2 regions of the Bacillus cereus group sp. BfR-BA-01430 genome follow, and region 2 is predicted to be linked to the other one. Evidence: riboswitches for the same ligand, from Rfam matches in the RefSeq annotation. Region 2 holds a riboswitch; the other holds the start of a gene.

Region 1 (4,208 bases), on a different contig from region 2:
TCATAAGCAGTTACGAAATGACCTGCTTCGCTTAATAACTCATGTAATAACTTACCGCTTTTATCCGTTGTTTCTGTACGTGTATCAGACACAGTAATTACTTTACAACGCACTTCTTTTGGCGCTTGTTTTTTATGTTCTACTACACTCACTCTCATTCTCCCCTTTTAGCAAACTATATTTTATTTTATCATACCCGATTCAACCTCTAGCCTATATGAAGTACATCACACTTTCATCATTATATAGTGACGAAGTAAAATAATATGTTACAATATTAGTATATAAATCCATAAAGAGGAATCTTATTGTTTCTTCCACCACACATCATCCCTATGACTCATTCAATCACAATTACTATTTTTCACATTCCATACATCGAACCATATTTTCACGATGAGGAGGATATACATGGAGCTCTATCAAAAACTTACAACAACATTTCTTCTTTTGTTTATCGCTTCAATAAGTGTAGGATTTGCGTTAAAAGATGCTGTACCTCATGCAACGATTGGCGGAATTAGTTTTGCCACGCTTTTTTTACTATGCAGTGCATTTTGCGCTGGAAAAGCGCGTCAAAAGAAAGGATGATTGCAAATGTTCCGCAGTAAACCAACACTTTGTAAATCTTGCAAAAAAGAAATCAAAACTTATGAAAAAGCATGGATTCATATGCCTATCCCTAGTAGTGGGATGACAAATATTAAAAAATATATTGAACTTGATGGAGAAATATATTGTAATGCTTGCGCTGGGTTATGCACGAAACAAAATAACGAGATGAAATAGGAGGTATTTCCAAATTGTTTGAATCCAACCGAATTCGATTACGAAAGTTATCAGAAGACGATATTCCAACTTATCATCTCTGGCGTAACGATCCTGAGGTTATGAGAACAACTAGCCCTATACTTGATACATATTCATTCGAAGAAACCGAAGCATTTTGCAAACAAATCATGCACGCAACTAATTCCAAAAGTTATATAATCGAATTGAAAAATGGCAACCTCCCAATTGGAATTACCTCTCTCATTCATATTGATTCCTATAATCAAAACGCAGAATGTATCATCGATATTGGGCAGAAAGATTACTGGGGACAAGGCTATGGCCAAGAAGCATTAACTCTATTATTAAACTACGCTTTTCGAGAATTAAACTTACATCGCGTTTCTTTACGAGTATTTTCGTTTAACGATAAGGCAATACATCTTTATAAGAAACTTGGCTTTCAACATGAAGGGACGTGTAAAGAAGCGATATTTCGAAATGGAGCATGGCATGATATTGAACTTTTTGCACTATTACAACCTAACTATAAATAAAAAAAGGTTTTGCGCCTCCGCGCAAAACCTTTTTTATTATATTATAGACCAGCTTGCTCTTTTAAGTCAGCTGCTTTGTCTGTACGTTCCCAAGGAAGATCTACATCAGTACGTCCAAAGTGGCCGTAAGCTGCTGTTTGTTTGTAAATTGGGCGACGTAAGTCTAACATTTTAATAATGCCAGCTGGGCGAAGATCGAAGTTGTTACGAACTAATTCTACTAGTACCTCTTCAGATACTTTCCCAGTTCCAAATGTATCAACTGCAATCGATACTGGCTTCGCTACACCAATTGCATACGCAAGCTGTACTTCCGTTTTTTCAGCAAGACCAGCTGCTACAATATTTTTCGCAACATAACGTGCTGCATACGCTGCAGAACGGTCAACTTTTGTTGCATCCTTACCAGAGAATGCACCACCGCCGTGACGAGCATATCCACCATAAGTATCCACGATAATTTTACGTCCTGTTAATCCAGCATCCCCTTGTGGTCCACCAATTACGAAACGACCAGTTGGGTTAATAAAGAATTTTGTTTCTTCGTCCATTAATTCTGCTGGTACAACAGCTTTAATTACATGCTCTTTTAAGTCGCGATCGATTTGTTCCCATGTAATTTCTGGATGATGTTGAGTAGAAATTACAATTGTGTCGACACGTACTGGTTTACCATTTTCATCATACTCAACTGTAACTTGTGTTTTACCGTCTGGACGTAAATAATCTAATGTTTCATCTTTACGAACTTCCGTTAAACGACGAGCTAATTTGTGAGCAAGTGAGATTGGAAGTGGCATTAATTCTTTCGTTTCATTACATGCGAAACCAAACATTAAACCTTGGTCTCCTGCACCAATTGCTTCAATCTCAGCATCAGTCATTTGACCTTCACGTGCTTCTAACGCTTGGTCAACACCCATAGCGATGTCAGCAGATTGCTCATCGATAGATGTTAAAACTGCACAAGTTTCTGCATCGAATCCGTATTTTGCACGAGTATAACCAATGCCTTGAATTGTTTCACGAACGATTTTTGGAATATCTACATACGTTGAAGTTGTAATTTCCCCCGCTACCAATACTAAACCAGTTGTTACTGTTGTTTCACAAGCTACACGTGCATTTGCGTCTTTTGATAAGATCGCATCTAAAATTGAATCAGAAATTTGGTCACAAATTTTATCTGGATGTCCTTCAGTTACAGACTCAGATGTGAACAGATGACGTTGTTTTGTCATGTGGTAAACCTCCCTACAGTAATTGTATATATTGTACGGAACTCATCCTTAACTTGCCACAAATTGCGACATTCATTTATTCTCCCACACAAGTATAAAGAAAAACCTTTCCCATTATATAGAGGAAAGGTTTGATTTGCTACTTGCATACTGCTTTTTGCCCTTCGCTCTTATCGTTCGAGACCGTTCGCCTCGCACAGGTTTTAGCACCTATTCACTTGTTTTTACCAGTACAAGTGAGGTTGCTGGGCTTCATCGGGCCTGTCCCTCCGCCAGCTCGGGATAAGAGAGTATCCGTCCCAACCTATACTAAAGAAATGCTATTCATTTGTCAATTAATATTCATTTATTCCTGCAAGTTTTTCGCGGTAAAATATAAATAGGAAAATTATACATTCACACAAACAAAAATAAATAAATAGTATACATTATTTATATAATTGTGTTATACTCTTGATGGGGATTACGAGAAATATTTCATAAAATGAAAAGGATGGTATATAAACTATGAGTACTGTGAATGTCCAAATTGGATTACATGAATTACTGAACGGAAGCAATGCACAGATTCAACTAAGCGTTCCGCAGTTAGTGGAAAAAGTACTGATGAGAAATGAAGGAAAACTAACTTCTACAGGTGCTGTTTCTGCTTCAACAGGAAAATATACAGGACGTTCTCCTAAAGATAAATTTATCGTGAAAGAACCATCGGTTGCAAATAAAATTGCTTGGGGACCTGTAAATCAGCCGATTTCTGAAGATCGTTTTCATAAATTATATACAAAAGTATTAGAGTACTTAAAGGAAAAAGAAGAACTATTTGTATTTAAAGGATTCGCTGGCGCTGATCGTAACTATCGCCTACCAATTCAAGTTGTAAACGAATATGCATGGCACAATTTATTCGTTCATCAATTATTTATTCGTCCAACTGAAGAGGAATTAGCAAATCATAATGCACCATTCACAATTGTTTCTGCACCAAACTTTAAAGCAGATCCAGCGGTTGATGGCACAAACTCTGAAGCATTCATTATTGTTTCATTTGAAAAACGCATTGTGCTAATTGGTGGTACTGAATACGCTGGAGAAATGAAGAAATCGATTTTCTCGATCATGAACTTCTTACTTCCTGAACAAGATATTCTTTCTATGCATTGTTCTGCTAACGTAGGTGAAGAAGGCGACGTAGCATTATTCTTCGGTTTATCTGGAACAGGTAAAACAACTTTATCAGCTGATCCACATCGAAAATTAATTGGTGATGATGAACATGGATGGTCTGATAATGGCGTATTCAATATTGAAGGCGGTTGCTACGCAAAATGCATTAATCTTTCTCATGAAAAAGAACCACAAATCTTTGATGCTATTAAATTCGGATCCGTATTAGAAAATGTTATAGTTGACAATAAAACACGCGTTGCAGACTATAGCGATACAGCGTTAACTGAAAATACACGTGCTGCATATCCAATAGATGCGATTGATAATATCGTTCTACCAAGTGTTGCAGGACATCCAAATACTATTATTTTCTTAACTGCTGATGCATCTGGTGTATTACCACCAATCAGTAAGTTATCAAAAGAACAAGCTATGTATCATTTCTTAAGCGGTTACACTAGTAAACTAGCAG
Region 2 (4,208 bases):
TCCACAGGCGTAAATTCCGATGTAGCCCACCGTACATATATACAATCTATTTCAGTTCGTATTGTATATTTCTCTGCTCAGTAGACTCTCCTTTCTTTCGTTTTTTAGCTTTTGCTTGGTTATCGCATTTCAGACAGTGTAGACGACCCGCAAGGTTCTATCCTATGATGTGTCACTTTCGCAAGCACTGGGAACATTCACGCCCTACACCTTCCATACATTTGACTATTTTTTTCTATGGTAGTCTACATTCCTCCTTATTTTGTTACCGCGCTTTTTGTAAACCGTGAATTAATACTTCAATGACTTCCTTCCGGCTAAATGTACTCGGCGGAACGTCACCATCCCTTAGCATTTCTCTGACTTTCGTCCCTGATAAAATGACATGATCTTCTTTTCCATGCGGACATGTTTTTGTTGAAGCCATCGCCTCGCATTTCTTGCAGTAAAAGCTATGTTCAAAAAAGAGTGGTGTAATTCCTAGCTCTTCTACTGTGAAAAGTTTAAAAATCTCCTGCGCTTCGTACGTACCATAATAGTTCCCTACTCCAGCATGATCGCGTCCTACAATGAAATGCGTACAACCAAAATTTCTCCTAACTAATGCATGAAATATTGCCTCTCGCGGCCCTGCGTAACGCATTGCAGCAGGAAACACTCCTAAGAAAACACGATTGTTTGGGTAATAATGTTTCAAAAGTACTTCATAACTTTCCATTCTTACATCTGCTGGAATATCATCTGATTTTGTTTCTCCAACAAGCGGATTCAAAAACAAACCATCTACAATTTCAAGTGCTGATTTTTGAATATATTCATGCGCTCGGTGAACTGGATTTCTTGTTTGAAAACCGACGATTGTTTTCCAACCTCGCTTTTCAAAGATTTCACGCGTTTCACTTGGACCTAGATAATAAGAAGCAAACTTCTTATGCTCAATCCGCTTCACAAGTGTGATTGCGCCGCCTACATACACATTTGCACGTTCATATAATTTTTTCACCCCTGGATGAGCATCCTCAGTCGTTTTATACACAAATAATGCCTCTTTTTCCTTATTTGGTGTAAAAATATCTTCTACTTGAATGACCCCATATGTGACGCCATCTTTTACGAGCAAAGCTTCTTCTCCTACCTGTAATTGTTTTGCTTCTTCTTCTGTTACTGGAAGTGTAATCGGAATACTCCATATACTTCCATCTGTTAATCGCATTATTTCCACAACAGATTGATATTCTTCTTCTCCTAGAAAACCGATAAGCGGACTATACCCTCCTGTTGCAAGTAGTTCCAAGTCACTTAAAGCGATGCTATCTAGCTCAATTTCTTGTACAATATTTGCTGTATCATATGTTTCATCAATACGATTTACTAAAAAATTTGTTGCAATCATTTTTCTATACTCCTTCTTTTCTCTATTTCAGATCACTAAAAACTTCATTGGTCATGAAGTCCACATTCCGTTTTCACGGATCCAGCCCACCGGCCATCCCTTGAATCGCCATATTTCCCTACAGGTAATGTACATTTCTCACAACCTATACTTGGATAACCAACGTCATGTAATGGATTGTATGGCAAATTATGTTTATATACATAGCGCCATACTTCTTTCCATGTCCAATGAATAAGCGGACAAATTTTAATCGATTGAAAGCGATGATCTTGATTGATAAACTTTGTATGCTTCCTCGTTTCAGATTGTTCCCTTCTTAATCCTGAGATCCACGCTTTTTTATTTGTTAAAGATTCTTCAAGAGGTAAAATTTTTCGAAGCTTACAACAAAGATTAGGATTATGTTTCCATAAATCTTTCCCATATTTCTCCGCTTGTTCTTCGAGCGTCAGTCTAGATTGTTTCTCAATCATATTTAACTTTGGAAATCGTTGACGCACTCGCTCAATTAACGCATACGTTTCGTGAAAATGAACATTGGTATCTAAAAAGACAACTTGAGCAAATGGATTTACTTCATTAATAAGATGTAAAAGAACCATCCCTTCTACCCCAAAACTGCACGCATATATAATTTCATCTTTATATTGTTTATACGCCCACTCTAATACAGCTAACGCCCCTTTCGTTTCATCTCTCTCAGAAAAAGACATACTGTCTTCTTCCCACGTTTCATATGTCAACATGTTTTTCCCCCTATAAAAAGCAAAAAGACGGTTTTAATCCAATAAAATAGATTAAAACCGCCTCTAGTTTTTCTAGTCAGCGCTTTTATTTCAAGCGTACCTTTTCACTTTTTTCTAATTGAATAACTTTCCCATCTTGCACAACAATTGTAATAGAACCATATTTCATATCAGCAAGCATCGTTTGAATCTTTTCAGCTACTTCATCAAAATGTCCACGCACTCCCACGAACAGCCCCCCTTTTTATTCATAAAAAAAATCTTTTCCATTTCGAAAAGACTGTTCGGTAATATATGTTACCTTATCTTTCAAAATGGATGCCATTTTGCTGGACTTAGCACCTTGCTACTGCTATGAGCAGGTTGCTGAGCTTCATAGGGCCAGTTCCCTCCGCTTCTCTTGATAAGCTTTGTAATTCGTATTGTATCATAATTCTGATTTTTTTCAATCCTAGTTTTCCGATATATTTTATATTTTTTGTTCGAAAAAGGAATTGTTCACTTTTGAACAACTCCTTTTTTTATTTTAAATAAGCTCTTTTATACGTATGCGATCGTTCCCAATTATATTTTCATACGATTCGCGTTCCACTACCACTTGAGATGTTCCATCTTTTGTAAATACAACGGCTGGTCTACGAATCCGATTATAATTATTTGCCATAGAATACCCGTATGCACCTGTACAAGATACCGCTAATAGATCTGAAGATACTACTTGAGGAAGGTACACATCCCATATTAACATATCTCCGCTCTCACAACATTTCCCTGCAATTGAGACAACTTCTTCGTTTGCTGCGTTTGCACGGTTTGCAAGCATCGCTTCATAGCGTGCACCATATAATGCAGGCCTTAAATTATCTGTCATTCCCCCATCGACTGAAACATATTTACGAATACCAGGAATATTTTTTATTGCCCCCACTGTATAAAGTGTTGTTCCTGCATCACCAACAATACTGCGACCAGGTTCAATCCATATTTCAGGAAGTGGATACTCACACGCTGTAAATCGCTCTCTTACCGCATCTGTTACAGCTTGCACATACGCAGCATGAGTAAGTGGTGTATCCGATTCCGTATAACGAATACCAAATCCGCCCCCTACATTCAGCACCGAAATTGTATAGCTCGTTTTTGTTTTTACTTCTTCTAAAAAATGATGTAATACTTCAATCGCACGAATAAAACCTGCTGTTTCAAAAATTTGCGAACCAATATGTGAATGTATACCTAACACATTATAATTTGATTTTTCTAATGTACGTTCAATCGCTTGCATTGCTTGCCCATTTGAAACGCCAAAACCAAATTTCGAATCATCTTGACCTGTTGTGATATATTCATGTGTATGCGCCTCTACACCAGGTGTGACACGAATCAATATATTCACAATTTTTTTATACTGCTCTGCTAAATCATGTAATACTTCTAATTCAAAAAAGTTATCTACTACAAAACATCCAATATTTGCTTCTAGCGCCATTCTCATTTCTTCTTCTGTTTTATTATTCCCATGAAAATGAATGCGTGATGCTGGAAACCCTGCTTGTAAAGCGGTATATAACTCTCCGCCCGAAACAACATCTAAAGACATATTTTCCTCTAATGCTACTCGGCACATCTCCATGCACAAGAACGCCTTACTTGCATATGCTACTTGATAAGAGAACCCACTTTTTTGAAAAGCATAGTGAAACGCACGACAATTTTCCCTAATTGCAGTTTCATCATATACATAAAGCGGTGTCCCATATCGTTTCGCCAACTGCGTTGTATCGCATCCTCCAATTTCTAAGTGTCCTTGTTCATTAATCCGGCTCGTGCCGTGTAAATACATGTAAATTCCTCCCTTATTTTCTCTAAAACTCATAACCCCAATCCTCTATTCATTGCAGCACGCTTTTAGATAAAGTGAACCTTTCATCAATGGGGAGCTTCATTCCCTACTGATTATGAGCTCTCACCAATCAGGCTGTTACAGGCAGTTCATCTCCCACCTATCTTCCTTGTTCTTTCTTGAATCTTCAGGCAGGAGATTTACTACTTGTTAATACGGGATA

What was found. A riboswitch is a leader RNA that binds a small molecule or an ion and turns the genes downstream of it on or off. The one in region 2 is predicted to bind S-adenosylmethionine.
Region 1: another riboswitch for S-adenosylmethionine. It lies ahead of metK (methionine adenosyltransferase); the one in region 2 lies ahead of MR058_RS03030 (YezD family protein).

The regions. Positions count from the first base shown of each region.
Region 1 covers NZ_JAKUEW010000005.1:143,933-148,140, forward strand. Annotated here, with positions in the region: gene MR058_RS11905 (MogA/MoaB family molybdenum cofactor biosynthesis protein) at 1-152, opposite strand, end outside; gene MR058_RS11910 (hypothetical protein) at 412-591, shown strand; gene MR058_RS11915 (hypothetical protein) at 598-789, shown strand; gene MR058_RS11920 (GNAT family N-acetyltransferase) at 804-1,328, shown strand; gene metK (methionine adenosyltransferase) at 1,370-2,569, opposite strand; SAM riboswitch class I at 2,737-2,858, opposite strand; gene pckA (phosphoenolpyruvate carboxykinase (ATP)) at 3,077-4,208, shown strand, end outside.
Region 2 covers NZ_JAKUEW010000001.1:581,925-586,132, reverse strand. Annotated here, with positions in the region: gene sat (sulfate adenylyltransferase) at 266-1,393, opposite strand; gene MR058_RS03035 (phosphoadenylyl-sulfate reductase) at 1,438-2,142, opposite strand; gene MR058_RS03030 (YezD family protein) at 2,228-2,371, opposite strand; SAM riboswitch class I at 2,442-2,552, opposite strand; gene lysA (diaminopimelate decarboxylase) at 2,669-3,985, opposite strand.